Ammoniphilus sp. CFH 90114: one gene and its partner. The protein of the gene in region 1 interacts with the protein of each later gene in a pairwise test. Links are inferred from orthologs where the notes say so. Each region holds a gene or a part of one and is shown in the gene's direction. Other genes may lie near its edges.

Region 1 (4,137 bases):
CATCTTGGTACAGCTTCCCCTTCCTAAGCATATTTCCGAGGAAGCGGTTATTCAAGCTATTCATCCAGCTAAAGATGTTGATGGTTTCCATCCAATCAATGTTGGGAATATGGTCATTGGCGCAGATTGCTACCTTCCTTGTACTCCTCATGGTGTGGTAGAGCTGATTAAGCGTACAGGCACATCGATATCTGGGAAGCATGCCGTGGTCGTAGGAAGAAGTAATATTGTAGGGAAACCCGTCTCTATGTTATTGTTACAAGAAAACGCTACGGTTTCCATTTGTCATTCCAGAACGAAGAATTTAGCCGATATTACTCGTCAAGCCGATATTCTTGTTGTAGCTGTCGGTAAAGCCCATATGATCGGAGCAGAACACGTAGCACCAGGAGCTATTGTTATTGATGTAGGAGTAAACCGGGTAGAAGGGAATAAACTCGTTGGTGATGTTCGCTTTGATGAAGTAAAGGAAATAGCAGGATTTATTACCCCGGTTCCTGGTGGAGTCGGACCTATGACGATAACCATGTTATTGAAGAATACGGTTGAAGCGGCAAAAAAGAAAATGATGGCGTAGAAGCAGGGGGCTAAAAGTATTGGAGAATCGTAATATTTATTCCGTTGCTGAGATCAACCGATACTTAAAGGATCTTATTGAAGGTAACACACAGCTTCAGGATGTCTGGATTCGTGGAGAAATCTCGAATTTTACCCACCATAGCCGTGGTCATATGTATTTTACGGTCAAAGATGAGGATGCGGTGCTAAAAGCAGTCATGTTTGCAGGAAATAACCGTTATCTTAAGTTTATACCTAAGAATGGGACCAAAGTGCTTGTTCGGGGAGCTATTTCTGTATATGAGAGTGGTGGACAATACCAATTAATTGCGAGAGAAATGCAACCGGACGGGATTGGGAGCCTCTATCTAGCTTTCGAACAGTTAAAACAAAAACTCCAAGAAGAAGGGCTTTTTGCCCCCGATCGGAAAAAAGGGTTACCTGTCTATCCGCGTGCAATTGGTGTTGTGACGAGTCCAACTGGGGCTGCTGTTCGAGATATCATTACGACGATTAGAAGACGCTACCCTATCGCTCGAATTATTCTGGTACCTGTTTTAGTCCAAGGTGAACAAGCTCCTTCTTCCATAAGTAAAGCCATTGAGTTGATGAACAAGAGTGAGGACGCCATCGATGTGTTAATCGTTGGGCGTGGAGGGGGCTCTATTGAAGAACTGTGGGCGTTCAATACAGAGATTGTAGCAAGAAGCATCTTTGCTTCCAGAATCCCTATCATATCTGCTGTGGGTCATGAGACGGATTTCACGATTGCTGACTTTGTGGCAGATATTCGAGCCGCTACACCGACAGCAGCTGCTGAACTGGCAGTTCCTCATGTTTTAGAACTCCGTCAACGACTTACTTGGTTGCAGGATAAGTTGCAGTCAAAGTTATTGACTCGTCTGAACCAATCCGAAGAGAGATTCAAGAGAGCACACCGTTCCTTGGTATTAAAGCACCCGCAGAAACAAGTAGAATCCGCGAATCAGAAGTTAGATCGACTAGTTGATCGCTTCTATTTAGGAATGCATCGATTTAATAGAGAACGAAGATTAAAGTTAAACGTTTCAACTGGGCGACTCCAATTCTATAATCCGGGGAAGCAACTCAAGGATTATAGGGAAAGATTGGGACGAATTCAACAGGGTCTCGTGAAGCTTGCTTCTCAGACCGTTAGCGATAAAAGAAACGACTGGCTGTTAACCATGGCTCGCTTAGATGGCCTAAGCCCATTAAAGATTATGGGTCGAGGCTATTCCTTGGTCTATAAGAACGAGGAATTAGTTAAGTCCATACATCAGCTTGACCCTGGTGATGGGGTAAAGGTAAAATTAATGGATGGAACGATAGATTGCTCAGTTTGGGCGCTAGAAGAGAGGAAAAACCATGGAAAAGAATGAAATGCTTGCTCTTACCTTTGAAGAAGCACTCAAGCAATTAGAAGAGATTGTCGATATGCTGGAGGCTGGCGAAGTTCCTCTGGAGAAGGCAATCGATCTCTTTCAAGATGGCATGTTATTGTCACAGGTGTGCAGTCAGAAACTAGATAAAGTGGAACAGAAGATTGAGACCTTATTAGAGGAAAATGGGGGCATGGTGCTCAAGCCTCTTGAGCTCGAGGAGGATCGCAAGTGAACTCTGTCTTTAATATTCAAGAATACTTAATAGAGAAACAAAGATATATTGAGCAGGCATTGCCTGCTTTTTTGCCAACTGATGGAGTGCCTAAGCCTCTGATGGAATCGATGGAATATTCCTATTATGCTGGAGGAAAGCGAATTCGTCCTATCCTGTTGCTTGCGACTCTAGAAGCATTCGGGAAAAGTCCAGATATCGGCTTGCCTGCTGCTTGTGCAGTCGAGATGATTCATACGTATTCCCTTATTCATGATGATCTGCCTGCCATGGATAATGACGATTTTCGCAGGGGAAAGCCCACCAATCATAAGAAGTTTGGTGAGGCAACAGCCATCCTTGCTGGGGATGGTCTTTTAACAGAAGCTTTTCGAGCGGTTTGTTCCCTTGCTCAGTTGGGGATTGCTCCAACCCATATTTTGTCCATTGTCTGTGAGCTTTCTAGGTATGCTGGACCGCAAGGAATGGTTGGAGGTCAGATGGCTGATCTGCTTGGGGAAGGCAAGCAACTTGAGCTACCTGAGCTGCAATATATCCACCATCATAAGACGGCAGATCTACTCATATTTTGCGTTCGCAGCGGAGCACGATTAGGTGGGGCAGACGAGGAACAGATGGAGCAATTAACGCTGTTCGCCCGCAATATTGGACTCGCTTTTCAGATCCAGGATGACATCCTTGATGTCTATGGGGATGAAGCAACGATCGGGAAGCCGGTAGGAAGCGATATCGCTAAGGAGAAATCTACTTATCCAGCTTTAATAGGGTTAAAAGCAAGTCAAGCTGAACTAGAACGGCTAGTAACGGAAGCGAAGCAGGCTCTTCGCAAGACCAGAGTGCAGACGCAAGTATTGGATGCTTTGGCTGATTTTATAATTAAACGAGATAAGTAGATCATTGGATCCCGCACATTGAGACACGATTCTGTGTATGATATAATACCAAGTTGATGAAGAGTGGTGCAGTATTCTAGTCGGTCCCCTTTCTCTGAAGGCGGGGCTAAAAATCCGCTAAAGGGCACATCGATGAAGTCCCTGGTGGAGGCTTACGACGCCCAGTCGTGGGTCTGTGCTGGGGGTTAAGGTTTCGGGGCGATCCACAATGGCATGTGGGCGTTGACCCTGATTCCGCGGAGGCCCAAGTGCGTAGTATGGCGAAAAGCGCACGTACAGCTATGGCTTGGGGTATGAACCTGTATGTCGGCTACACAATGCATGCGGTCGATGTACAGCGTAGCCTGCCTTGCGTGGTGCCGGAGGGAGTATGGGATTCAGTTTGCCGTTATCCTTGGCCAGATGCGGTAATCCAGTGCCGTATGAAACCTGCACTGCAAAAGAGGCTAGGAGGATGTTCAGGGCTGCTGAGGAAATCTCCTAGACTGTTCGCTTTATGCGTAGTCCTGTAGGGATTAAAGTGTGGACTAAGTGGTAATCCAGTCCAATGTATGGCGACAGCATTGAGGTGGGTATAAAGGGAAACCGCCAGAACGGCAACGTTCTGGTTCCTGCTTGGGAAAACCTACTGGACCTCAAGCCACAGTGTTTACCTACAGGGTGACCACTCTTCTAAATGATATCCAATTTTGCTACATAAGCCTTAAGGCGTTGTCCTGTACTGGGCAATGCTTTTTTCGTTTATGATAACAAAAAAGATGTCGATAGAAATGTTTTATGTTAACATAGTGTTATTGTTTGAGCCAAATAACTATTAGAGTTGAATAAATTGGCAATCATAGTTATAAATGATACGAAAGTGAGGAGTTACCTTGCTGTTAAGAGAAATAAACTCCCCAGACAAATTAAAACAACTGTCTATTCCTCAGATGGAAGAGCTGGCTGAGGAAATTCGACAGTTTCTCATTGAAAAGCTTTCAAAAACGGGAGGGCATCTTGCGTCGAATCTAGGAGTTGTGGAATTGACCCTAGCTCTTCACCATGTTTTTAA
Region 2 (4,621 bases), on another replicon or contig:
TTAACAATCCAAAGGTACAGCCATATAATCCCTTAGAGCATAAAATATGATCTCCTGTCCTTAGAAGTCCTAGTAGTACGGCTGATACGGCTGCCATACCAGAAGAAAAAGCGAGGCCAGCATCTGCTTTTTCCAAGGCAGCTACTTTTTCTTCAAATACGGCGACCGTAGGATTTCCCAAGCGAGAATAAATATAACCGGATTCAACACCTGCAAAACGGTTCGCTCCTTCTTCTACAGAAGAAAAAGCAAAGGTTGAGGTCTGATAGATGGGAAGAGCGAGAGCTCCTGTTTCTTTATCCTTATCATATCCAGCGTGTATGGCTAGTGTATTTAATCCATATTTCTTCTCTTTTTCTTTCATGATTGTTTATGACCTCCTTCATTTAAGTTTTATTTTCCAAACTTACAATCCATTTCATTCGATGGGTTCGCAATCCGAGCACACTCTGCCAAGGAGGCAAAGACAGAAGTGGCAAGTTGACTCACTGAAGGGGATCGTGTAAAATAAAACTCACCTGCAATGTACGTAGCACCAACTTTGTTTCGAACCGTAATGTTACTACGGGATTCCAATATTTCGTTTACGACGCTAAGCCTCGACCGAGTGGAAAGCGAACTAGACTGTGCGGAAACCCACCTGCGAGAGCGGGTTCTAGAAACAGACTGGTGATACGGCATAAGCGGGGCTCTAAGCAAGTATCATATACCTTAGTCCCAGTAGCTCAGCAGGATAGAGCAACGGCCTTCTAAGCCGTGTGTCGGGAGTTCGAATCTCTCCTGGGACGCCATACATAGCGAATGAATTAGGGAATGCCCATAGGCATTCCCTTTTTGCTGTTCTTTTTAGCAATTCCGTCTTTGAATAGGAGCAGTTGGAGCTACCACATGTTGTTGGTGTACTGGACCCATTACATTTCTTTCGGTGTGTGGGAACATATGCTGATGTTGAACAATATAGTTATGACGATAGATGGTTTGACTCGGATGAATATGCTCGACTACACAATGATGGTAAACATCTCTTACACAGGTTCTCATGGGATGGACAATTCTCATTAATAATCAGCCCCTCTCTTGGTTTCTGTATATGGTATGTACAGAAGCACTATCTCGAATCGTCATTTGCCCTAGGATAATCGTCTATTTTCTGTTTGGTCATTTTAGAAGGGCGATTGACTAATGCTTGATGCTTCATATATACTTTAAAGGTCGATAACGAACGATTTTTTAGTAAATCAATAATAACGTTCGTATTTAGGAGGTTTATATGTACGGATCACCGTTTAGCCCAACAGCAAAAAAGATGATGCTCCTTGGTTCGGGGGAACTTGGTAAAGAAGTTATCATTGAAGCGCAGCGTTTCGGTATAGAAACGATTGCAGTAGACCGATATGCTAATGCCCCAGCGATGCAAGTAGCTCACCGTTCCCACGTCATTGATATGCTTGATCCTGAAGAACTCTACCGCCTGGTTCATCAAGAGATGCCAGACTTCATCGTCCCTGAAATTGAAGCTATCGCGACTTCTGCACTAGTCAGATTGGAAGGTGAAGGGTTTAATGTTGTTCCTACAGCACGAGCTACACAATTGACGATGGACCGAGAGGGGATCCGACGATTGGCTGCAGAAGAATTACAACTTCCCACAGCAAGATATGAATTTGCCAATACGCTGGATGAATTAAGAGATGCTGTCCAGAAAATAGGCACCCCTTGTGTGATAAAACCCATCATGAGTTCTTCCGGGAAGGGGCAAAGTGTTTGTCGCTCTCTAGAAGATGTTGAACAATCTTGGAACATCGCAATAGAAGGAAGCCGAGGAAAAAGCACTCGTGTGATCATTGAAGAGTTCATTCATTTCGACTCTGAGATTACGTTACTAACTGTTCGTTCAGCAACAGGCACAGTCTTCTGTCCTCCTATAGGGCATATTCAAAAGGACGGGGACTATGTTGAATCCTGGCAGCCTCATGTGATGACGGTAGAACAAATTGTGGAATCCGAACGGATTGCTAAATTAGTTACAGATGCTCTAAACGGTTATGGAGTATTTGGTGTCGAATTGTTTATTGGTAAAGATAAAGTTTACTTTAGCGAAGTTTCGCCACGCCCTCATGACACTGGCATGGTCACGATGATTACTCAGGATCTATCTGAATTTGCCCTTCATGTACGTGCGATATTAGGCCTTCCTATCCCGACCATTAGACTCCTGTCCCCAGGAGCGTCCTATACCCTGAAAGCAGAATTAGAACATAAAGCCTTTCAGATTAACGGAATAAGTGATGCACTTGCGATTCCAGACACTCAAGTTCGAATCTTCGGTAAACCAGAAACCAAAGTGGGCCGCAGAATGGCTGTCGCGCTAAGTGCAGCTAACCATGTTGAAACGGCTCGCCTCCAAGCAAAAAAAGCAGCGCAAGCCCTATCCATTCAATATGGCCAGGATTAAATCGCTTTAATAAAAACATGGACTATCCAGGAGGATAGTCCTATTTGATTGATCATCATAAGATGCAATGCCCTAGTGCTTTCTACTAAAATAGGAAGAAAGGGTGATAGACGATAGGGAAATGAGTTGAGAATATGTAAGGAATCATATAAAATGAAGTCAATGCAGAGAAAAAATTGGATATTTTTCATGATTGTGGTACATGTTTTCGATCACTGATTAGTTTGTTCGTTCCTCTGAAATTATTGGGGTGAATACGATATGAGAAATTACGTAAGCAACATTTTCAATGAGCCCAGGAGACTCATCGCATCGATCATAACCGTTCTCCTAGCATGTGGGCTATTATTACTTCTTGTAATGTATGATTTGAATTCTGAATTGAGCGGATTCGTAGCGACCGGAGGGACCTACCTTCAGAAGAAAATTTGGATTCTAGAATCTCTTATTCTTTTTACTCTCGTGTGCATGATCATATTTCTTTTTGTCTTGTCTTACCTTCTCTCTCATCGCTCGAAACAACCTATCCATCAATCCGTACCTAAGATCATTCAGCACAAGGAAACTTCAATCCATCAGGTAGCAACGACAATATCGCTCATTCTTGAAGAACAAAAAAGGATCGAAGAGGAACTGCGCAGCAAAGAAGAATGGTTAAGAACCACACTAAACAGCATGCCTCATGCCGTTCTGACAACAGACGGCACTGGCCGGGTCACTTACATGAACCCAATGGCAGAAGACATGACAGGGTGGAGAAAGGATGAAGCAGAAGGGAAGCCCGTAACAGAGGTTTATCTGATACGCCCTGAAGAGAGTAACGTAGAATTGATTAATCCTTTGCAACTAGCTAAAGAGAAAGCAAAAGAAAAAATCCGTCAATATATATTGCAGTCCAAGCTTGGCAGGGAATTGTGGATCCTCTGCAGCATCGCCCCATTAAGAAGTGGACGTGGGGAGAGCCTTGGGGTTGTTATTGCTTTCCAGGATCATACCGATCAGAAACAAAATGAAAAACAAATGAGTTACGAAGCAAACTTTGATGAACTCACCGGTTTACCTAACCGAAGACACCTTCAGAAGAAATTCCAAGGATTGATTTCTGCTAATTTATACAATAATAGGAATATCGCCATTATGTTTCTTGATTTAGATCGCTTTAAGTCCGTTAACGATAGCTTCGGACACGAAATGGGGGACTCGCTACTAAAGTCTGTTGCCATACGACTACAGAACATCATTAGCAAGGAAGACTTCATTTCTCGACTAGCAGGGGATGAATTTGTCATTATCCTACATGATATCACCAAACCACAGGCAGTCGGTGTCGCCCAACGTATACTAGATACGATGAAAGAACCATTCAGCTTAAGAGGAAAGAATCTGATGATTACACCTAGTATAGGCATAAGCCTATATCCAGAGCACGGTACACAGTTAGATGAATTACTGGACCGTGCAGATCATGCGATGTACATAGCTAAAAGAAACGGAAAGAACAATTATCACGTCTATGAGAACCCGGAGAAAATAAGTTCCTAATAAAGAACCTATATTCAGTACAAAACGTGGGGGATGATCCATGCCTATTCCAAAAGATTATCTAGCACCTCATCGTGTTTCCGCAAAAGAACGTGCCTTATCCGAGTTACAACGGTGGATCATTGATGGGACGTTACAGCCAGGGGAAAAATTAAATGATATGGAATTAGCGGAAGCCTTAGGCCTTAGCCGCACACCGGTCCGAGAAGCTTTGCAGTTATTAGAAGTACAGGGATTCATTGCGATGCAGCCAGGAAAGGTAACCCGAGTAACAACCATCGAAAAAGGGGATATTCTTAAGATTTATCCACCATTAGCTGCCTTACACGCTCTTGCAGCTGAGCTGGCTGGACCGCTTATGGAACCAGAGCAAATTCAACTTCTACGTAAATTAAACAATGAATTCGGTGAAATGATTAAACAGCAGCAGTTATTTAAGGCTATGGAAATCGATGAACAATTTCATGATGTAATCATAGAAATGGCAAATAACCCTTATATCGCTTCATTCTCCGCTACATTACAGATGCATATTAGAAGATTTAAGTATGTATTATTACAGCAACCTGTATCGTCAACGATCACTTCGCTAGATGAGCATGAAGCTATTATTAAGGCTTTCGA

Evidence for each region. The genes of interacting proteins can lie anywhere in the genome.
Region 2: the proteins of EIZ39_RS06530 (region 1) and purT interact in binary tests that used the Escherichia coli proteins (3 or more experiments, as listed by UniProt). The link is inferred for Ammoniphilus sp. CFH 90114 from one-to-one orthologs.

The regions. Positions count from the first base shown.
Region 1 is NZ_SDLI01000002.1:363,900-368,036, forward strand. The notes cover bases 1,139-4,137. They hold EIZ39_RS06530 (polyprenyl synthetase family protein), read left to right. Parts: upstream 1,139-2,189; coding sequence 2,190-3,086; downstream 3,087-4,137. Other genes in these bases: xseA (exodeoxyribonuclease VII large subunit), read left to right, coding at 1,139-1,958; xseB (exodeoxyribonuclease VII small subunit), read left to right, coding at 1,945-2,193; EIZ39_RS06535 (hypothetical protein), read left to right, coding at 3,335-3,598; dxs (1-deoxy-D-xylulose-5-phosphate synthase), read left to right, coding at 3,959-4,137. Also shown: bifunctional methylenetetrahydrofolate dehydrogenase/methenyltetrahydrofolate cyclohydrolase FolD, read left to right, coding at 1-577; more of xseA, read left to right, coding at 597-1,138.
Region 2 is NZ_SDLI01000006.1:49,764-54,384, reverse strand. The notes cover bases 438-3,362. They hold purT (formate-dependent phosphoribosylglycinamide formyltransferase), read left to right. Parts: upstream 438-1,270; coding sequence 1,271-2,455; downstream 2,456-3,362. Other genes in these bases: EIZ39_RS14505 (diguanylate cyclase domain-containing protein), read left to right, coding at 2,717-3,362; EIZ39_RS14515 (CotD family spore coat protein), read right to left, coding at 847-1,059. Outside these bases: megL (methionine gamma-lyase), read right to left, coding at 1-364; more of EIZ39_RS14505, read left to right, coding at 3,363-3,997; EIZ39_RS14500 (GntR family transcriptional regulator), read left to right, coding at 4,038-4,621. UniProt on the Escherichia coli protein: Involved in the de novo purine biosynthesis. Catalyzes the transfer of formate to 5-phospho-ribosyl-glycinamide (GAR), producing 5-phospho-ribosyl-N-formylglycinamide (FGAR). Formate is provided by PurU via hydrolysis of 10-formyl-tetrahydrofolate.